Regions from separate parts of the Streptomyces sp. NPDC051286 genome, predicted to be linked through region 4. Evidence: riboswitches for the same ligand, from Rfam matches in the RefSeq annotation. Region 4 holds a riboswitch; each other region holds the start of a gene.
What was found. A riboswitch is a leader RNA that binds a small molecule or an ion and turns the genes downstream of it on or off. The one in region 4 is predicted to bind cobalamin.
Positions count from the first base shown of each region.

Region 1: another riboswitch for cobalamin. It lies ahead of cobN (cobaltochelatase subunit CobN); the one in region 4 lies ahead of ACIBB8_RS30360 (cobalamin biosynthesis protein).
Region 2: another riboswitch for cobalamin. It lies ahead of ACIBB8_RS30990 (ABC transporter substrate-binding protein); the one in region 4 lies ahead of ACIBB8_RS30360 (cobalamin biosynthesis protein).
Region 3: another riboswitch for cobalamin. It lies ahead of ACIBB8_RS31535 (ribonucleoside-diphosphate reductase subunit alpha); the one in region 4 lies ahead of ACIBB8_RS30360 (cobalamin biosynthesis protein).

Region 1 is NZ_JBITER010000026.1:66,040-71,377, forward strand. Features, by position in the region: gene cobN (cobaltochelatase subunit CobN) at 1-2,122, opposite strand, end outside; cobalamin riboswitch at 2,193-2,324, opposite strand; gene cobG (precorrin-3B synthase) at 2,406-3,698, shown strand; gene ACIBB8_RS24750 (precorrin-8X methylmutase) at 3,755-4,381, shown strand; gene ACIBB8_RS24755 (precorrin-2 C(20)-methyltransferase) at 4,384-5,338, shown strand, end outside.
Region 2 is NZ_JBITER010000046.1:19,961-25,298, forward strand. Features, by position in the region: partial or broken gene ACIBB8_RS30975 (acyl-CoA dehydrogenase) at 1-958, shown strand, start outside; gene ACIBB8_RS30980 (acyl carrier protein) at 1,074-1,334, shown strand; gene ACIBB8_RS30985 (beta-ketoacyl-[acyl-carrier-protein] synthase family protein) at 1,331-2,554, shown strand; cobalamin riboswitch at 2,637-2,825, shown strand; gene ACIBB8_RS30990 (ABC transporter substrate-binding protein) at 2,861-3,928, shown strand; gene ACIBB8_RS30995 (FecCD family ABC transporter permease) at 3,925-5,019, shown strand; gene ACIBB8_RS31000 (ABC transporter ATP-binding protein) at 5,016-5,338, shown strand, end outside.
Region 3 is NZ_JBITER010000049.1:9,698-15,035, forward strand. Features, by position in the region: gene mctP (monocarboxylate uptake permease MctP) at 1-1,479, shown strand, start outside; gene ACIBB8_RS31530 (GNAT family N-acetyltransferase) at 1,546-1,806, shown strand; cobalamin riboswitch at 1,852-1,984, shown strand; gene ACIBB8_RS31535 (ribonucleoside-diphosphate reductase subunit alpha) at 2,128-4,524, shown strand; gene ACIBB8_RS31540 (ribonucleotide-diphosphate reductase subunit beta) at 4,524-5,338, shown strand, end outside.
Region 4 is NZ_JBITER010000043.1:34,260-39,597, reverse strand. Features, by position in the region: gene ACIBB8_RS30370 (putative cobaltochelatase) at 1-1,402, opposite strand, end outside; partial or broken gene ACIBB8_RS30365 (cobyric acid synthase) at 1,421-3,159, opposite strand; gene ACIBB8_RS30360 (cobalamin biosynthesis protein) at 3,156-4,136, opposite strand; cobalamin riboswitch at 4,284-4,415, opposite strand; gene ACIBB8_RS30355 (hypothetical protein) at 4,568-4,801, opposite strand; gene ACIBB8_RS30350 (anion permease) at 4,814-5,338, opposite strand, start outside.

The sequences.
Region 1 (5,338 bases), on a different contig from region 4:
GCCCGAGTGCCTCGCGCAGGCCGGGCAGCGACGCCGTACCGCCCCAGATCTGGCGGGCGCGCAGGATCGCCAGGACCAGGTTGACCCGGTCCGCACCGGCCGGGGCACCGCCCAGGACGTGCAGGCCGTCGCGGATCTGGGCGTCCTTGATCTCGCAGAGCCAGCCGTCCAGATGCATGATGAACTCGTCGAAACCCTCGTCGTCCGGGCGGTCGTCGAGCCCGAGGTCGTGGTCGAGCTTGGCGGCCTGGATCAGGGTCCAGATCTGGGCGCGGATCGCGGGCAGTTTCGCCGGGTCCATCGCGGCGATCTGGGCGTGTTCGTCGAGGAGTTGCTCCAGGCGCGCGATGTCGCCGTAGCTGTCCGCGCGGGCCATCGGCGGCACGAGGTGGTCGATCAGGGTGGCGTGGACGCGGCGCTTGGCCTGCGTGCCCTCGCCCGGGTCGTTCACCAGGAACGGGTAGACGAGCGGGAGATCGCCCAGTGCCGCGTCCGGGCCGCAGTCCGCGGAGAGGCCCGCGTTCTTGCCGGGCAGCCACTCCAGGTTGCCGTGCTTGCCGAGGTGGATCATCGCGTCGGCCCCGAAACCGCCGTCGTCCCGCGCCGCCGCGATCCAGCGGTACGCGGCCAAGTAGTGGTGCGAGGGCGGCAGATCGGGGTCGTGGTAGATCGCGATCGGGTTCTCGCCGAAGCCGCGGGGCGGCTGGATGAGAATGAGGAGGTTCCCGCGGCGCAGGGCGGCGAGCACGATGTCGCCCTCCGGATTGCGGGAGCGGTCCACGAACATCTCGCCGGGCGGCGGACCCCAGTGCCGCTCGACGGCGTCGCGGAGTCCGTCCGGGAGCGTGGCGTACCAGCGCCGGTAGTCGGCGGCCGGGATACGGACCGGGTTGCGGGCCAGCTGCTCCTCGGTCAGCCACTCCTGGTCGTGGCCGCCGGCCTCGATCAGGGCGTAGATCAGCTCGTCGCCGTCGCCGGAGACCAGGCCGGGGAGTTCGTCCTCGGGCCCGAAGTCGTAGCCCTCGGCGCGCAGTCGGCGCAGCAGGGCGACAGCACTGGCGGGGGTGTCGAGCCCGACGGCGTTGCCGATACGGGAGTGCTTGGTCGGGTAGGCGGAGAGGACGAGTGCCAGGCGCTTGTCCCCGGCCGGGATGTGGCGAAGCCGTGCGTGGCGTACGGCGATTCCGGCGACGCGTGCGGCGCGTTCGGTGTCGGCGACGTACGTGGGCAGTCCGTCCTCGTCGATCTCCTTGAAGGAGAACGGGACGGTGATCAGCCGGCCGTCGAACTCGGGGACCGCGATCTGGCTGGCCGCGTCGAGCGGGGAGACACCCTCGTCGTTGTCCTCCCAGTCGCTGCGCGAGCTGGTCAGGCAGAGAGCCTGCAGGATCGGTACGTCGAGTCCGGTGAGCGCACCCGCGTCCCAGGACTCGTCGTCGCCGCCCGCCGATGCCTCGGCGGGCCGGGTGCCGCCCGCGGCGAGGACGGTGGTGACGATGGCGTCGGCGGCGCGCAGTTCGTCGATGAGTGCGGGTTCCGGGGTACGCAGGGAGGCGACGTACAGGGGGAGGGCGCGGGCGCCCGCGTCCTCGATCGACCGGCAGAGCGCGTCGACGAACGCGGTGTTCCCGCTCATGTGGTGGGCGCGGTAGTAGAGCACCGCGACGGTCGGGCCGTCACAGGCGCGCGCGGTGCGCTCCAGGGGTCCCCAGGACGGTGCGGGTGCCGGAGGCTCGAAGCCGTGGCCGGTCAGCAGCACGGTGTCGGAGAGGAACCGGGCCAGCTGGTCCAGGTTGGCCGGGCCGCCGTGCGCCAAGTAGGCGTGCGCCTCGGCGGCGAGCCCGATCGGGACGGTGGAGGCGGCCATCAGCTGGGCGTCGGGGGCCTGTTCGCCGGTGAGGACGACGACCGGCCTGCCGGTGGCGAGGACCTGGTCGAGCCCTTCCTGCCAGGCGCGGACCCCGCCGAGGAGGCGTACGACGACGAGGTCGGCGCCGTCGAGGAGAACGGGGAGGCCGTCGAGCGGCAGGCGCGAGGGATTGGCGTAGCGGTAGGTCACCGGACCGTCCGCGGCGCGGGCGCTGAGCAGGTCGGTGTCGGACGTCGACAGGAGCAGGATCATGCGGCGTCGGGCCTTCCTCGGGGTGTCCACGCCCCGGGCGGTGTCGGAATGGGTCTCCCCTGCTCGAGCGGTGTCGAGACCTTGGGGAAGGGAGTTCCTGACTCGCCCGGCCCAGGGCCGGACTCACAGTGGCGGGACCGCGCCGGACTCGCACCGGGCTTCCTCCCCTGTCGCCCAAGAGCCCGACAGGCTCTTGGGCGATACCGGGCCGGGTGGCCCGTTGCTAGGCATAGTAAGGGCCTTACATCGGATGGGATTCATACAGCTCAGAATGATGGTCGGTATGCTCGCCGCCATGTCCACTTCCGACACCCCGCCATCGGCCCCGGGGGAGCCCGTCTCCCGTGACCGCGGCGATGCCTGCCCGGGGTCGCTGCGGCTCCACCGGGCGGATGACGGGGCGCTGGCGCGGGTCCGGGTCCCCGGTGGCGTGCTGACTGCCCGACAAGCGGACGCGCTCCACGGTGCCGCACGGGAGTTGGGCGACGGTGAGCTGCATCTCACTTCGCGGGGCAATGTCCAGTTGCGCGGCCTCGGCCCGGAGTGCGGCGGACGGCTCGCCGAACTCCTGGGCGGGGCAGGGCTGCTGCCGTCCCGGAGCCATGAGCGGATACGCAACGTCGTGGCCTCCCCGCTCTCCGGGCTCGACGGCCGGGGCCACCGGGATGTCCGGCCGTGGCTGACCGCGCTGGACGCGCTGTTGTGCGGAAGTGACAAAGCGGCCGGGTTGTCCGGCCGCTTTCTCTTCGCGCTGGACGACGGCCGTGGTGACGTCGATGCCCTGGGCGCGGATGTGACGTTGCTGGGGCAGAGCGACGGGAGCGCGCTCCTGCGGATCGGGGCCGCGGAGGCGGTGCTGAGGGTCTCCGGGGACGATGCGCCGCGCGCGGCGCTCATCGCCGCCGAGACGTTTCTGGCGGCGGCGCAGGAGACGGGCGCCTGGCGGATGAGCGAACTGCCCTTTGCGGCCGAAGAGTTGCTGGAGGCGGTGCGGGTGGCACTGCGGGTGGCCGGTGCCGCGGAGCGCGTACCACCGGCGTCGGCGGCGCAGGAGCCCGCGTACGGCGTCGTGGGCACCGCGGTCTGTGTGGGGGTGCCGCTCGGGCGGCTCACCGGTGCTCAGTGGACGAGCCTGTCCCGCGTGGGCCGCGAGCTGCGGCTGACCCCGTGGCGGAGCGTCGTCGTGACGGGCGTGACGCCCGGCGACGCGGCGGTGCGGCTGCGCGAGTGGGATGCGGCCGGACTGATCGTCGGGCCCGGCTCCGCGTGGACGGGGATCGGTGCGTGCATCGGCCGGCCCGGCTGTGCGAAGTCCCTGGCGGATGTGCGGGGCGACGCGGAGGCCTTCGTACGGACCGCCGGAGAGCCCGTGGCCGGGCAGCTCCCCGTCCACTGGTCCGGCTGCGAACGCCGCTGCGGTCACCCCAAGGGCGCCTGGGCCGACGTCGTCGCCGTTCCGGGCGGGCACCAGGTGGCCCAGGTCCGCGGCGGTGAACGGGGCGCCCCCGTGACGGTTCACGGCAGCCCGTCCGACCTGGCCGCCGCGGTGAACGCCGCCCGCCGCACCCGTACCTGAACCACCGACCCGAGGGCGCTGCAGCCCGACCACCGACCGGAGAGAGCGAAACCACCGTGTTCCAGTACGAGAAGGACGGACCGGCGATCTACCGCCAGTCCTTCGCCACCATCCGCGCCGAGGCGGATCTCGCGGGGCTGCCCGCCGACGTCAGCCAGGTCGCGGTCCGCATGATCCACGCCTGCGGCATGGTCGACCTCGTACGCGACATCGACTTCACCCCGGGGGTCGTGGCCGGTGCCCGCGCGGCGCTGCGCTCCGGTGCGCCGATCCTGTGCGACGTGGCCATGGTCGCCAGCGGGGTCACCCGCAAGCGGCTGCCTGCCGGCAACGAGGTCATCTGCACCCTGTCGGACCCCACGGTCCCCGATCTCGCCAAGAAGCTGGGCACGACTCGCAGCGCCGCGGCGATGGAGCTGTGGCGGGACCGGATGGAGGGGGCGGTGGTGGCCGTGGGCAACGCACCGACCGCCCTGTTCCGGCTGCTTGAGATGATCGAGGAAGGCGCTCCGCGCCCGGCCGCCGTCATCGGTGTGCCCGTCGGCTTCGTCGGGGCCGCCGAGTCCAAGGACGCCCTGGCCGACCATCCGTCCGGTCTGGAACACCTGGTCGTACGGGGCCGTCGCGGCGGCAGCGCCATAGCCGCGGCCGCGCTCAACGCGATCGCCAGCGAGGAAGAGTAAGAGTGAGCGAGCAGAACACGGGTCGGCTGTACGGGGTGGGGCTCGGTCCCGGCGATCCGGCACTGTTGACCGTACGCGCCGTGCAGACCATCGCCGAGGCCGATGTCATCGCCTATCACAGCGCCCGTCACGGACGGTCCATCGCGCGCTCCATCGCCGCCGAGCACATCCGCGCGGACCACATCGAGGAGAAGCTGGTCTATCCGGTCACGACGGAGACCACCGACCACCCGGGCGGCTACCGGGGTGCGATGGAGGAGTTCTACGCAGAGGCCGCGGCCCGGCTGGCCGTGCACCTGGACGCCGGGCGGACGGTGGCGGTGCTCGCCGAGGGCGACCCGATGTTCTACGGCTCGTACATGCACATGCACAAGCGGCTCGCCGACCGGTATCCCACCGAGGTGATCCCCGGGGTCACGTCGGTCAGCGCCGCCGCCGCCCGGCTCGGCACCCCGCTCGCCGAGGGCGAGGAGGTGCTGACGATCCTGCCCGGCACGCTGCCGGAGGAGGAGCTGACGGCCCGCCTGGCCGCCACCGACGCCGCCGTGGTGATGAAGCTGGGGCGCACGTTCCCCGCCGTGCGGCGCGCCTTCGAGGCCTCCGGGCGGCTGGACGAGGCGCACTACGTGGAGCGCGCCACGATGGCCGGGGAGCGCACCGGCGATCTCGCGGACACCGACCCGGACTCCGTTCCGTACTTCGCTGTCGCGGTGCTGCCCAGCCGGATCGACGCGCCGCGGCCGGAGGCGGCCGAGGACGCGGAGCGCGTGGGTGAGGTCGTGGTCGTCGGGACCGGTCCCGCCGGGCCGCTGTGGCTGACCCCGGAGTCCCGCGGGGCGCTGGCCGCCGCCGACGATCTCGTCGGCTACACCACGTACCTGGACCGCGTCCCGGTCCGCCCGGGACAGGCGCGCCACGGCTCCGACAACAAGGTGGAGTCGGAGCGTGCCGAGTTCG
Region 2 (5,338 bases), on a different contig from region 4:
CGGAGACGGGACGGGCCGAGGCGGAGCGGCTGGTCGCCGTCGCGAAGGGGTGGATCACCTGGCAGGCCCGTGCCGTTGTTGTCGAGTGCCGCGAACGATGCGGAGCACAGGCGCTGTTGGAGAACAACGGCATGACCGAGCTGATCACCGGCGTGGAGGCGGTGATCACCGCCGAGGGCGACAACCTGGCCATCCACGCCAAGGCCGCCGCGGAAATGCTCTTCGCCGCCTCACCGGCCGTGGATGGCGGCACCTCGGACCGGGGGACCGGAGAGCTCGCCGACCCCCGGTTCCTGGGGTGGCTGCATGCGCGGGTGGAGGTCATCTGGTTCGCCCGCGCCAGGGAGCGGATGAGCAGCGCAGCGCACGGTGATCCGCTGGCGCGGTGGAACGCGGCGTCCGGGCCCGCCCTGCGGGGCGTCGAGGCGCACGCCCGCCGACAGGCGGCCGAGGCGTACGCGGAGGCGGTCGCAGAACTGCCGGAAGGTCCTGGCCTCGAGAGGCTGGCCGAACTGGAGCGGCTGTTCGCCCTCCAATGGGTGGCCCGCAACAGTGGCGATCTGCTCGCCGCCGGTCACCTGACCACTGATCAGGTCAACGCCCTGCCGGACGCCGTCGAGCAGCTGATCGCCGCCGTCGCCGGGCATCTGCCCGCCCTGATCGAGTCCTTCGCGCTGCCCGAAGAGGTGTTCGCGAACTGGCCCATCGCGGGCGCCGGCTACGTCGATGCGTACGACGATCCGGAGGCGTCCTGGCACACCACCGCCGAGGCGCAGGGGGAGCGGTGAATGCTTCGGACGAGCGCACCGCCGGGCGGCTGTGCCGGGTACGGGACGCGGTCGGGGCCCTCGGAGTCCGGGCCGTTCTGCTGGCGTACTGGGGGACCGAATCCGTCCTTTCCCGGCGCTGTACGAAGCCGCGGGTGATCGTTGGCGAAGCGGTTCGCCGCAAGGCGTAACCGGCAGATCGGGAGTCAGTTACTTCGGCGTCGGGACCGTGCGCTCCGCCGTCCCGGGCATCAGCAGAACCTGCAAGAACTGCGCGACCCGCACGACCTAGCGAAGAGGAAGATCATGAGCGCTATTCACCCCCAGATCACCGACGTTCTCACGAACACCTTCAAGGTGCCCGCCGCCGAGATCCTTCCGGGTTCCACGATGGACAGCCTGGAGATGGACTCCCTCGCCGTCGCCGAGTTCGCCGTCATCATCAAGGAGACGCTGGGGGTCGAGGCCAACTCCGACAAGCTCTACAAGGACGCCACCCTTGCCGACATCACGATGTTCATCGATGCCGTCGTGAGCGGCGACCCTGCGATGAGCAACGCCCGATGAACAGGCCTGCCGTCGCCGTCACCGGCCTGGGGATGATCACCCCGGTCGGCAACGACACCGACGCCACCTGGGACGGGGTGTGCGCCGGGGTCTCACCGGCCCGCACCGTCCCCGAGCTCGAAGGCTGCGCGATCGACTTCGCGTGCACGGTCTCCGGCATCGATCTGGACGAAGCGGTCGGCGGCCGTGCGGCTTTCCGGATGGGGAGGTACGTCAAGTTCGCCGTCCTCGCCGCACGGGAAGCGGTCGCGGACGCCGGACTGGACCCGGCCGACTGGGACGGCAGCCGGGTCGCCGTGGTCGTCGGCACCAGCAGCGGAGGCTCCGCGGGCCTGACCGAACAGGCCGTTGCCCTCGACCGGCGCGGACCCGGGGCCACCTCGCCGGCGGGGATCCTCCTCACCATTCCGAACATGCCCGCGGCGGAGATCGCCATCCGGATGGGGGCGACCGGTCCCAGCCTGGCGCCGTGCACCGCCTGTTCGTCCGGGGTCACCGCGCTCTCCGTCGCGCGGGACCTGCTGGTCACCGGGCAGTGCGACCTCGCGATCGCCGGAGCCACCGAGTCGATCGTCTTCCCGGTCGCCATGACCGGATTCGCGCGGTCCGGTGCCGCCGCCACGAGGGACGGCGACCCAGCCCGCCTCTGCCGGCCGTTCGCGGCCGACCGTGCCGGTCTGGTCATGGGGGAGGGTGCCGCCGTCATGGTGCTGGAACGGGCGGATGACGCACGGGCCCGGGCAGCGGTCCCGCGGGCGTTGCTCGCCGGGACGGGCGCCACCACCGACGCCCACCATCCCACCAGTCCGCACCCGTCCGGCGCCGTCGCCCGGGCCGCGGTCGAGGCCGCGCTGCGCGACGCGGACTGGGCGGCCGAGGACGTCGAGCACGTCAACGCGCACGGCACGTCGACACCGCTGGGCGACGCCACCGAAGCCGCTCTCATCAGCCGGGCCTACCCGCACCGGCCACCCGTCACCGCCCCCAAGGGGGTACTGGGCCACTGCATGGGAGCTGCCGGAGCCATCGAGGCGGGGCTGACGATCCTCACGCTGCAGCGCGGGGTCGTACCGCCGATCGCCAACCTGGACGCCCCGGCGACCGAGTTCGACATCGACTGCGTCACCGGACAGCCCCGCCTCCGGCCCGTCCGGCGCGCCGTGAGCCACTCCTTCGGGTTCGGCGGCCACAACGCCGTGGTCGCCCTCCAGCGTCCGTAGGCAGGGGGCGGCACATGCCGGGGCGGTACGGCCGGGGCGCCGTTGGCCCCACCGCACCGCCGACGAGCCGCGCGGAGCAGCGTGATAGCTTGCCAAAGCCAGTCAAACTCCACGTAGGGGCCAGGGAATCCGGTGCGAATCCGGAGCTGACGCGCAGCGGTGAGGGGGACGGGCGGGGCCACGGCCACTGGGACATCCACGGGTGTCCTGGGAAGGCGTCCCGTCCGAAGGAACCCGAGTCCGAAGACCTGCTGGCACCTGCCGCCCGGTACCGGGCGACAGCACTCCGTACAGCGGGCTCCGCGCATGAGCCCTGAGACGCAGAGGGACTCCGTGCCGTCCATAGCCAGCCCCGCCCGCGCTGCCGCCCTGTTCTCGGCGGCACTCCTCCTGCTGACCGCGTGCGGCGGAGGGACCGACAACTCCACGGCCAAGTCAGCTGATGGCGAAGGCTATCCGGTGACGCTCAGGAACTGCGGCCGCACCGTCACCGTCGAAGCCGCTCCGCACCACGCCGTCTCCGTCGACCAGGGATCGACGGAGATCCTGCTCTCCCTCGGCCTCGCCGACCGGCTGGCGGCCACAGCCACCTGGACCGACCCGGTGATGAAGGGGCTGGAGAAGGCCAACGCGAAGGTGCCACGCCTCTCGGAGAACCGGCCGTCGTCGGAGAAGGTCCTCGACCAGGAACCCGACTTCGTCAGCGCCTCGTTCGAATCGACCCTGGCCAAGGGCGGCGTCGCCCCCCGTGAACAGTTCGAGGAGCTCGGTGTCCCCACCTACGTGTCGCCCGCCGACTGCACCGGCAAGGACAACACCGGCGGCGGCGACGGAGCGCGTACCGAAGCACTGACCATGGACAGCGTCTACGGTGAAGTGCGCGACCTGGCCGCGGTGTTCGGTGTCCCGCAGCGCGGCGACGAGCTCGTCGCCCGGCTGCGGGAGCGGGTGAAGAAGGCCACCGACGGCATCGACGCCTCCGACGCCACTCTCCTCTACTGGTTCTCCGACTCCAAGGCCCCGTACCTGGCAGGCTGCTGCGGCGCACCCGGCGTCATCACCAGGGAGCTCGGAGCGAAGAACGTCTTCGACGACACCCATGAGGAATGGCCCCAGATCAGCTGGGAGACCGTCGCCGACCGCAACCCCGACGTCCTGGTCATCGGCGATCTGACGCGCAGGGCACAGACCGCCGAGAGCGCCGCGAAGAAGATCGAGTTCCTGGAGTCCAATCCCGCGACGAAGAACATGGACGCCGTCAAGCACAAGCGGTACGTGCTGCTCAGCGGGCAGGCCATGAACCCGTCCATCCGGACGGTCGAGGGTCTGGAACAGGTCGCCGCCGGACTGCGGACGTTCGGGCTCGCCGGGTGACGGACACCGAACGGGTCGCAGGGGTACGTACGGAGCAGGCACCCGGAACCGATGCACACCGCAGGGCCGGTGGCGCACGGGGGCTGCGCGACGGTGTGCTGTGGGCCGCGGGCGTCGCCCTGCTCGCCCTGTCCGTCGCCGTCGCCGTCACCATCGGCCCTGCCCGGATCTCCGTCGCCGACGTCTGGTCCGCGGTGGCCGCCCATCTCGGGTTGGGCGACTCGCGGCTCACCCCGATCCGGGACGGCATCATCTGGAACCTGCGCATGCCCCGTACTCTGCTCGCCGCCGTGTGCGGCGCCGGACTCGCGGTGTGCGGCACGGTCATGCAGTCCCTGCTCCGCAACCCGCTCGCCGACCCGTTCGTCCTTGGCGTCTCCTCCGGGGCGTCGACGGGCGCGGTCGTGGTCGTGGTACTCGGGGTGGGCGGGGGAGCGGTGTCGATCTCGACCGGGGCGTTCATCGGGGCGCTCTGCTCGTTCACCCTGGTGCTGCTGCTCAGTCATACCCTCGGCGGTACGCCGGACCGGGTCGTCCTCTCCGGCGTCGCGGCCATGCAGTTGTTCTCCGCGCTGACCTCTTTTGTGGTGATGACCTCGGCCGACGCCGAGCAGACCCGCGGCGTGCTGTTCTGGTTGCTCGGCTCGCTCAGCGGGGTCGGCTGGACTGATGTGTGGGTCTGCTTCACCGTGCTCGTCGTGACCTTGCTGATCTCTCTGGGCCACGCCCGTACGCTTGACGCCTTCGCCTTCGGTCAGGACGCGGCCGCCGCCCTGGGAGTCGATGTCGGCCGCACCCGGATCGTGCTGCTCTGCACGACCGCGCTGCTGACCGCCGCGCTCGTCAGCTCGGCGGGTGCCATCGGCTTTGTCGGGCTGGTGCTGCCTCATGCCGCCCGGGCGCTCACCGGCTCCGGACACCGGCGGCTGCTACCGGTCACCGCGCTGGCCGGGGCGGTGTTCCTCGTCTGGGTCGACACGCTCGCCCGGACCGTCCTCGCGCCGCAGGAGGTGCCGGTGGGCGTCGTCACCGCCCTCATCGGCGTACCCGCGTTCGTCCTGGTCCTGTACCGCACCCGGAGGACCACATGACATCCATCAGGGCCGCCGCAGGTCTGCGCGCCCAGCGGGTCTCCCGGGAGGCGGGCGGCCGTCTCGTCCTCGACGGAGTCTCCCTCGTCCCCCCGCCCGGTGCGACCGTCGGACTCCTCGGCCCCAACGGGTCGGGCAAGTCCACGCTGCTGCGGGTGCTCGCGGGGGTCCTCGCGCCGGCGGCGGGCGTGGTGACGCTCGACGGCGAACCACTCGCCGCGATCGGCCGGCGCACCGTCGCGCAGCGGGTCGCCGTGGTAGACCAGCACGCCGACACCCAGGTCGAGCTGCGCGTCCGGGACGTTGTGGGGCTCGGCCG
Region 3 (5,338 bases), on a different contig from region 4:
GGCGATCTGTACACCGCGTACACCTTCGTCGCCGTACCCGCCGCGATCTACGCAGCGGGAGCGGCCGGCTTCTTCGCGGTCCCGTACACCATCCTGGTGTACCCGCTGATCTTCACCTTCCTGCCGCGTCTGTGGTCGGTCTCGCACAAGCACGGGTACGTCACCACCTCGGACTTCGTCCGAGGTCGCTTCGGATCGAAGGGTCTGTCGCTGGCGGTCGCCGTCACCGGCATCCTCGCCACGATGCCGTACATCGCGCTCCAGCTCGTCGGCATCCAGGCGGTGCTGGACGTGATGGGCGTCGGCGGCGGCGAGAACACCAACTGGTTCGTCAAGGACCTGCCGTTGCTGATCGCGTTCGCGGTGCTCGCCGCGTACACGTACTCCTCCGGGCTGCGCGCTCCCGCGCTGATCGCGTTCGTCAAGGACGGGCTGATCTACCTGGTCATCGCGGTAGCGATCATCTACATCCCGATCAAGCTGGGCGGCTTCGACGACATCTTCACCAAGGCGGGCGACGCGTTCTCACAGACCAACCCCGCAACCGGCAAACCGCGCGGCGCCCTCGCGCCCGCCGATCCCGGCCAATGGGGTTACGCGACCCTGGCCCTGGGTTCGGCGCTCGCCCTCTTCATGTACCCGCACTCGATCACGGCGACGCTCTCCAGTCGCAGCCGTGAGGTGATCCGGCGGAACACCACGATCCTGCCGCTGTACTCGCTGATGCTGGGCCTGCTGGCGCTGCTCGGCTTCATGGCGATCGCCGCCGGAGTCAAGGTGGAGAACGGACAGTTGGCGATCCCGCAGCTGTTCGAGAACATGTTCCCCGACTGGTTCGCCGGTGTGGCGTTCGCCGCGATCGGCATCGGCGCGCTGGTTCCCGCCGCGATCATGTCGATCGCCGCGGCGAACCTCTTCACCCGGAACATCTACAAGGACTTCCTGAAGCCCGACGCGACCCCGGCCCAGGAGACGAAGGTCTCCAAGCTGGTGTCGCTGGTGGTGAAGGTCGGGGCGCTCGTCTTCGTCCTCACCATGGACAAGACGGTCGCGATCAACTTCCAGTTGCTTGGCGGGATCTGGATCCTGCAGACGTTCCCGGCACTGGTCGGCGGCCTGTTCACCCGGTGGTTCCACCGCTGGGCGCTGCTCGCGGGCTGGGCAGTCGGCATGGTGTACGGCACGCTCGCCGCATACGGAGTGGCGAGCCCGACCCAGGCGCACTTCGGCGGCTCCTCGAAGGAGATCCCGGGGATCGGCGAGATCGGCTACATCGGTCTGACGGCGTTCGTGCTGAACGCCGTGGTGACCGCGGTGCTGACCTTCGTCCTGAACGCGGTGAAGGCCCCGGCGGGCGTCGACGAGACCTCTCCGGCGGACTACACGGCGGACGCGGGCGACCCGGGCGTCCAGGTGGAACTCCCCTCGGCCAGGCCCGAGTCGAGCCCGTCACCCGACGCGAGCCCGTCCGCCGGCTAGTGCCTTGCCGGACGGGCTGCACCCAGCCCGTCCGGCGCCACCCCACCGGTACGGCACACTCCCGGCATGGACCTGTCGATCCGCCGAGTTCCGGATGCTCACCGTCGCACGGGGGCGCGTGGCCACGGGGCGGGCGAGGCCCTCGTGCGGGCCTGTATCGCCCGGGCACGGGCCGCGGAGGGCGTCGAGCGGCTTGTCCAGTCCACCCAGTCGACCATGTCCGGCGCCCACCGGATCTGCCATCGGCTCGGCTTCGTACCCCCACCGGAACACGACCGGGATCCCATTGCGGGCGTCGCGCTGCTCACGTACAACCTGAGCCTGTGAACCGATTCGACACAACATGTGGGGGCTGCCTCATCGGGCGGCCCCCACATGTATGCTCATGCTCGCTGTCGCCGCAGGGAAATCCGGTGCGAATCCGGAACTGTCCCGCAACGGTATATTCGGGTCCCTTTTGCGCACCCTGAAAGTCCGAGGACCTGCCGACAGCGCGTCCGGCTCGACCGATCCGGACGCCCAGACGTCCGGGCCTCGCGGATGGGCCGGTGGACGCTGCACGCAGTGCTGCCCTCCTTCTTCGGGCATGCCTCCGTGCGGCTGCCCCGCTCACCCGCCGGCCCCGAGCCGAGCGAGGGAGAGCACCACGTGACCATCGCGCCAGCCGATCCGGCTTCAGTCGCCGAGTCCGCGGGAACCACGAACGACGGACCCGGGGCCGCACTGCTGCGGACCCTGACCGACCTCACTGCCGATCTGCCCGACACCGACCCCGGCCGCGTCGCCGCCGCCGCGCTGCGCGGCCGCAACGCCGCGTCGGACGAGGCGGAGTTGCGCACGCTGGCCACCGAGGCCGCCGCGGGTCTGATCGCCGAGGACCCCGCGTACTCCCGGCTCGCCGCCCGTCTCCTGACCCGCACCATCGCGGACGAGGCGGCCGGTCAGGGCGCGCTGTCGTTCTCCGCCTCGGTCGCCGTCGGCCACCGCGAGGGTCTGATCGCGGACCGCACGGCCGCGTTCGTGGCGCTCCACGCGGCCCGGCTCGACGCGCTGGTCGAGCAGTCCCTCGCCGACGGCGCCGCCGACCGGTTCGGCTACTTCGGGCTGCGGACACTGCACAGCCGCTATCTGCTGCGCCACCCGCTCACCCGCCAGGTCATCGAGACGCCGCAGCACTTCATGCTGCGCGTCGCCGCCGGCCTCGCCGAGGACGAGTCGGTGCGCGCACTGGACGAGGTCGCCGCGCTGTACGGCCTGATGAGCCGCCTCGACTACCTCCCCTCCTCCCCCACACTCTTCAACTCCGGCACCCGGCACCCGCAGATGTCCTCCTGCTATCTGCTGGACTCACCGCTGGACGAGCTCGACTCCATCTACGACCGTTACCACCAGGTGGCGCGGCTCTCCAAGCACGCGGGCGGCATCGGCCTCTCGTACTCCCGGATCCGCGCCCGCGGTTCGCTGATCCGCGGCACCAACGGGCACTCCAACGGCATCGTGCCGTTCCTGAAGACGCTCGACGCCTCGGTCGCCGCAGTGAACCAGGGCGGCCGCCGCAAGGGCGCCGCCGCCGTCTACCTGGAGACGTGGCACGCGGACATCGAGGAATTCCTGGAGCTGCGCGACAACACGGGCGAGGACCAGCGGCGTACGCACAACCTCAACCTGGCGCACTGGATCCCGGACGAGTTCATGCGCCGGGTCGACGCGGACGGCGACTGGTCGCTGTTCTCCCCCGCCGATGTGCCGGAACTGGTCGACCTGTGGGGCGACGAGTTCGACGCCGCGTACCGGGCCGCCGAGGCCAAGGGCCTGGCCCGCAAGTCGATGCCCGCGCGTGAGCTGTACGGCCGGATGATGCGGACGCTCGCGCAGACCGGTCAGGGCTGGATGACGTTCAAGGACGCCTCCAACCGGACGGCCAACCAGACCGCAGAGCAGGGTCGCGTCGTCCACTCGTCGAACCTGTGCACCGAGATCCTCGAAGTCACCGACGACGGCGAGACCGCCGTCTGCAACCTCGGTTCGGTCAACCTCGGTTCGTTCGTGGCCGACGGCGACATCGACTGGGAGCGGCTGGACTCCACCGTCCGTACCGCCGTGACGTTCCTCGACCGGGTCGTCGACATCAACTTCTACCCGACCGAGCAGGCCGGCCGCTCCAACGCCCGCTGGCGTCCGGTGGGGCTGGGCGCGATGGGGCTCCAGGACGTCTTCTTCCGGCTGCGGCTGCCGTTCGACTCCCCCGAGGCCCGCGCGCTCTCCACGAAGATCTCCGAGCGGATCATGCTCGCCGCGTACGAGGCGTCCTGCGACCTCGCCGAGCGGTCCGGTCCGCTGCCCGCCTGGTCCGAGACGCGCGCCGCCCGCGGCGTGCTGCACCCCGACCACTACGACACCGAGCTGAGCTGGCCGGAGCGCTGGGACGCGCTGCGCGCCCGGATCGCGAAGACCGGCATGCGCAACTCGCTGCTGCTCGCCATCGCTCCGACCGCCACGATCGCCTCGATCGCCGGGGTGTACGAGTGCATCGAGCCGCAGGTCTCCAACCTCTTCAAGCGCGAAACGCTCAGCGGTGAGTTCCTCCAGGTCAACGCCTATCTGGTGAACGAGCTGAAGCAGCTGGGCGTGTGGGACGCGCGGACCCGCGAGGCACTGCGCGAGGCGAGCGGCTCGGTGCAGGGCTTCCCCTGGATCCCGGAGGACGTACGGGCTCTGTACCGCACGGCATGGGAGATCCCGCAGCGCGGTCTGATCGACATGGCAGCGGCGCGCACGCCGTTCCTGGACCAGAGCCAGTCGCTGAACCTGTTCCTGGAGACGCCGACGATCGGCAAACTTTCCTCGATGTACGCGTACGCCTGGAAGCAGGGGCTGAAGACGACGTACTACCTGCGCTCGCGCCCGGCCACCCGGATCGCCCGGGCGGCGTCCGGCCGTGCCGCGGCCACCGCTTCCCTTCCCGTGCAGCAGGCTTCGGCTCCCGACGCGGACGCGATCGCCTGCTCCCTCGAAAACCCCGAGTCCTGCGAGGCCTGCCAGTAATGAAATCGACCGACAAGAATCTGCTCGACCCGGGCTTCGAACTGACTCTGCGGCCCATGCGCTACCCGGACTTCTACGAGCGCTACCGCGACGCGATCAAGAACACCTGGACGGTCGAGGAGGTCGACCTCCACTCCGACGTCGCCGATCTCGCCAAGCTGACACCCGCCGAGCAGCACATGATCGGCCGGCTCGTCGCGTTCTTCGCGACCGGTGACTCGATCGTCTCCAACAACCTCGTACTGACCCTGTACAAGCACATCAACTCCCCGGAAGCGCGGCTGTACCTGTCGCGTCAGCTCTTCGAGGAGGCCGTGCACGTCCAGTTCTATCTGACGTTGCTCGACACCTATCTGCCCGACCCGGACGACCGTGCGGCCGCGTTCGACGCGGTGGAGGAGATCCCCTCCATCCGGGAGAAGGCGCAGTTCTGCTTCAAGTGGATGGATTCGGTCGAGAAGATCGAGCGGCTGGAGACGCAGGCCGACCGCCGTCGCTTCCTGCTGAACCTGATCTGCTTCGCGGCGTGCATCGAGGGGCTCTTCTTCTACGGCGCGTTCGCGTACGTCTACTGGTTCCGCTCGCGCGGTCTGCTGCACGGCCTCGCCACGGGGACCAACTGGGTCTTCCGTGATGAAACGATGCATATGAACTTCGCGTTCGAGGTCGTGGACACCGTCCGCAAGGAGGAGCCCGAGCTCTTCGACGACGCCCTCCAGCAGCAGGTCACCGACATGCTGAAGGAGGCCGTCGACGCGGAGCTGCAGTTCGGCCGCGACCTGTGCGGCGACGGCCTGCCGGGCATGAACACCGA
Region 4 (5,338 bases):
GTCGCACCACCAACCCCCGGCCCGACCGTCCGCGCGCACGCTGGTACGGGGCGGCAGCCTGCACGGTCGCGGCGAGGTGCAGTCTGGTCAGGGCCCCCTCGGGCCGCCGCGCCCCGGTCGTACGCCCGTGTTCGGTACGCGCCCGGGACCGCCGCCCCGCCGCGCCCTCGCCGAGCCCCGGCACGCTCAGCATCTTCGTGCGGAACGGCTCGGCAGCACGTACGGGCTGCTGCTCGCCGCCGTCGGCCGGCCGCCCCTGCGAGGGCAGTCCGGGCGTGTCGCCGTTCCCCGCCTCGGGCTGCGGCGGCGTGTCGGGCCCATCCCCCCGCGGGGGCTGCCCACCTCCACCCGGCCCGTCCGGACCGGGGTCGTCCCCGCTCCCGTCGCCTTCACCGCTGTTCTGCTCCAGCGTGTCGTCGAGCTTGTCCTCGTCGAGACCGGGCGCGTCGAACGGATTGCGGCGGCGTCGGTGGGGGAGCGCCAGCAGGGCGGCCTGCCGGACGTCCTCGGCGAGCACGTCGGTACGTCCCGCCCACGCGGCCAGCGCGGTCGCGGTGCGGGCCATCACGATGTCGGCGCGCATCCCGTCGACCTCGAAGGCCGCACAGGTGGCGGCGATCTGCCGCAACGCACGGTCCCCGAGCACCACGTGGGGAAGGAGCGCCCGCGCGGCGGCGATCCGCTCCCGCAACTCCCCTTCCTCCTCGGCCCACCGGGCGGCGAACCCGGCCGGATCGTCGTCGTACGCGAGCCGCCGCCGGACGACCTCGACCCGCTGATCGGTGTCGCGTGACGCGGCGACCTCGACGGTCAGCCCGAACCGGTCGAGCAACTGCGGCCGCAGCTCGCCCTCTTCGGGGTTCATCGTTCCGACGAGCAGGAACCGCGCGGCATGCCGTACGGAGACGCCTTCGCGTTCCACGTACGAGGCACCCATGGCAGCCGCGTCCAGCAGCAGATCCACCAGGTGGTCATGGAGCAGGTTGACCTCGTCGACGTACAGGATTCCGCGATGCGCGTCGGCGAGGAGCCCCGGCTCGAACGCCTTGACCCCGTCGGTGAGTGCCCGCTCGATGTCGAGCGCCCCGACGAGCCGGTCCTCGGAGGCGCCCACCGGCAGTTCCACGGTCCGCGCCGCCCGCGACACGCCGCCTCCGGCCTCGTGGGGCCCATCGGGACACGCCGGATCGGGCGACACCGGGTCACACGAGAACCGGCATCCGGAGACGACATCGACTTCGGGCATGAGCGCGGCGAGCGCCCGCACGGCGGTGGACTTGGCGGTCCCCTTCTCCCCACGCACGAGCACACCACCGACGGCGGGCGATACGGCGTTCAGCAACAGTCCGAGCCGCAGATCGTCCTGGCCGACGATGGCAGTAAAGGGATACGGGGTACTCACAAAGCCTCCTTGACGACGTCATCCATCCAAATCCATCCAAGAACCGGTGACCCGTTCCGGCCCGCCACCCAGTCCGCCCGGCCCGCTGTCCAGCGCTTTTGGGCGACGGCTCAGCCCGTCCGGCACCTGAGGACCGGGGCCCGGGGCGGAGGTCCGGTCACGGGAAGGTGCGGGCCGGGGAACAGAGTCCGCGGAGGGCGTCCCCCTCACGCCCACCCTCCGGTCTCCCCGGCCCCACGGGCCGCCGGCACCTCCGGCGCCCCGGGGCCCACAAAGGGCAGTCCCTCCGGTACCCCCGCCTCGATCAACCGCATCAACGCCCCCGTATCCGCGTGCTCCTCGATCAGATCCCCCAGCCGGTCCAGCTGTTCCTCCCGCAACGCCCCGAAACTCGTGTCGGGTGCGGCCACGAACCGCCGTCCCGCCGTTCGCGCGACCTCCCCCAGGAACCGCCGCCGGAACGCATCGCTCTCCAGCGACCCGTGCCAGTGCGTCCCCCACACCGCGCCGACCCGGCACCCGTCCAGGAACGGCTCGCCGCCCCGCACATCGGCGACCCCGTGGTGGATCTCGTACCCCTCCACCGGCTCCCCGAGCGCCGTACCGACCGGCCGGGCGAGGGTCTTCTCACGGTCGAACCGGATCCGCACCGGCAGCAGTCCGAGCCCGTCGACCCGCCCCGCCCGCGACTCCACCTCGTCCTCGATCTGCTCCGCGAGCACCTGGAACCCGCCACAGATGCCGAGCACCGGACGCCCCTGCGCCGCCCGTCGCAGCAACGCGTCGGCCAGCCCCCATTCCCGCAGCCAGGCCAGCGCCTTCACCGTCCCGCGCGTGCCCGGCACGATCACCAGATCCGCGTCGGCCAGCTCCTCCGCCCGGTCCACGAACCGCACCACGACACCCGGCTCGGCGGCCAGCGCGTCCACATCGGTGAAGTTGGACATCAGCGGCACGGCGCACACCGCGACCCGCAGCACGTCCTCGCCGTGCGGCGGAGCGACGACCGACTCGCGTACGGCCCCGCGGAGCGAGACCCGTAGCCCGTCCTCCTCGTCGATGCCCAGGCCGTGGGCGAACGGCAGCACTCCGTACGTCCGCCGCCCGGTCAGCCCGTGCAGCATGTCGAGACCCGGCTCCAGGAGCGACACGTCGCCGCGGAACTTGTTGACCAGATAGCCGGCGATCAGAGCCTGATCCTCGGCGCTGAGCAGCGCCGTCGTGCCGAAGAACGAGGCGAAGACGCCACCGCGGTCGATGTCACCGACGACGACGACGGGGAACCCCGCAGCCCGCGCGATCCCCATGTTCACGATGTCGGTGCGCCGCAGATTGATCTCGGCCGGGCTGCCCGCCCCCTCGCAGATCACGGCGTCATAGGTGCCCCGAAGCTGCTCCAGACAGTCCACGACCGTGCCGAACAGCGATTCCTGTCGCCCCCCGTGGTAACCGCGTGCGCTCATCTCGCCCACCGGCCTGCCCATCAGGACGACCTGACTGGACCGGTCGCCGCCGGGCTTGAGCAGCACCGGGTTCATCAGCGCGGTCGGTTCCACCCGGGCGGCCTGCGCCTGCATCGCCTGCGCGCGTCCGATCTCCGCGCCCTCGCGGGTGACGAACGAGTTCAGCGACATGTTCTGCGCCTTGAACGGCGCGACCTTCACACCCTGGCGCACCAGCCACCGGCAGATGCCTGCCGTGACGACGCTCTTGCCCGCGTCCGACGTGGTTCCGGCGACCAGCAGCCCGCCGCTCATTTCCCGCTCCGTCCCGCGGCCGCACGCCGCCCCGAGGGCGACCAGCGTCCCGCGATCAGCCGGCCCGCCGCGCACACGCCGAGGGCCAGTACCCCCACGCGGCGCGACAGCCGCACCGCGCGCTCGATGTCCCCGGTCTGCACCGCACGGCCGGTCGCGCCGTTCAGTACCGGCCGGTGCTCGACACGCCCGCCGTACGCGAGGGTCCCGCCGAGCCGTACGCCGAGTGCCCCCGCGAACGAGGCCTCCACCGGACCCGCGTTGGGGCTCGGATGCCTGCCCGCGTCCGCCCGCCAGGCCCGCAGCGCTCGACGTGGCTGCCCCCCGGCAACCACGGCGAGCGCTGCGGTGAGCCTGGCGCCGGGCCAGCCCGCGACGTCGTCCAGGCGGGCCGAGGCCCAGCCGTAGCGCACATGGCGGGGCGACTTGTGCCCGACCATCGCGTCGAGGGTGTTGACGGCGCGGAAGGCGACGAGTCCGGGCACGCCACCCAGCGCGCCCCACACGAGGGCACCCACCACCGCGTCCGAGGTGTTCTCGGCCACGGACTCCACCACGGCGCGCGCGATCTGCGGCCCGTCGAGGGAGTGCGGGTCGCGCCCGCACAGATGGGGGAGGCGCTCCCGGGCCAGCTCGATGTCACCGGCGGCGAGCGCGCCGCCGATGGCGCGCGCCTCGCGACCCAGCGAGGTGCCGCCGACGACGGACCAGGTGGCGGCCGCGGTCAGCGCGACGGAGGCGGCGGGATGACGGCGTACGGCACGGGCGGCGAGCGCGGCTCCACCCGCAGCGCCTCCGGCGCAGACCAGGGTGTGCAGGGCGCCCCACCCGCGGTGGTCGCGCCACAGACGCCGTTCGAGGCCCGCCGCGGCCCGCCCGAAGGCGGCGACCGGATGCCCCCGGCGGGGATCACCGAGCAGCAGATCGCCGATCAGGCCGGCGGCGGCGCCGTACGCGAAGATGCGGTCGGCTCGCACGGCTCAGCCGGCCGCGCTGCCTCGAAGGACCTCGGTACAGCCGGCTCCTGGTGAGAGCGGCACAGAAACGGCGGACGCACGGCAGCCGGGCATGGCGATATGTCCTCACTCAGGGTCCGCGCCCTGGTTCGACGTGACCGGCGGCGAGAGTCTCCTGGCTCCCGGATCCGCAGTTCCCCCGGCCTTCCAGCCCGCATGCGCGGGCCGTGACTTCCGGTGTGGGGGACTGCTCCCCGGTGACAGTGGCGGGACCGCGCCGGATTCACACCGGCTTCCTCTGCTGTCGCCGTAAATGGCTCCGGCAGTCCACCACGCTCCGCGAACGCCCGTCAACCTGGCGTTGACCTGCGGTGGTGCAGTGTGCGCAGACGCACATCGGGCAGGACACACGTGAGGTGTGTCCGGCCCGATGGCGGAGTGCGGAAAGGGGCTCAGGCGACGATCAGATAGATCCCGTACGCGACCGAGGCCGCACAGAGCCCGAAGCAGAGGTACGCGCCCGCGCGGGCGAGCACCAGGGAGCCTCCGGTGGAGCCGCCCTGCGCGGCCGGTTCCGGCTGCTTGGAGAGGCCGACGATGCCCAGGGTGAAGAGGCCCACCAGCGCGACGGTGACGACGAGCGAGACGCCGAAGACGGTGCCGAGAGCTGCCCAGTCGATGTTCATGGTGATCTGTCCTTACACCGTGGCGGGCCGCGCCGGATCGGCGGCGACGGTTCCGGGCTGGGCCGGGATGGTGGTCTTGAGGTCCGTGGTCGTGTCCACTGCCGTGGCGACCGCGGCCGCTCCGGCGGGCGGCGGCGGGGTGACGGCCGCGATGGCGGTGGTGATGACACCCGCCGGTTCGGCGACCTCACCGGTGGGCGCGACATCGCCGTGCCCGACCGGCTTGCGCCGGGACAGCAGCCAGATCGCTCCGGAGCCCGCGACGAGCAGGACGGCGACGGCGACGACACCCCAGGTGCCCTGCTTGGTGAGGAACTCCGCGCCCGCGCCGACCAGACCCGCGGCCGGCAGGGTCAGACCCCAGGCGGCGAACATCCGGGTCGCGGTGGACCACCGGACCACGCCGCCCTGGCGGCCCAGACCCGCACCCATCACGGCGCCGGAGCAGGACTGGGTGGTGGAGAGGGAGAAGCCGAGGTGCGAGGAGGCCAGGATGACCGTGGCCGCGCTGGTCTGGGCGGCGAAGCCCTGCGGCGG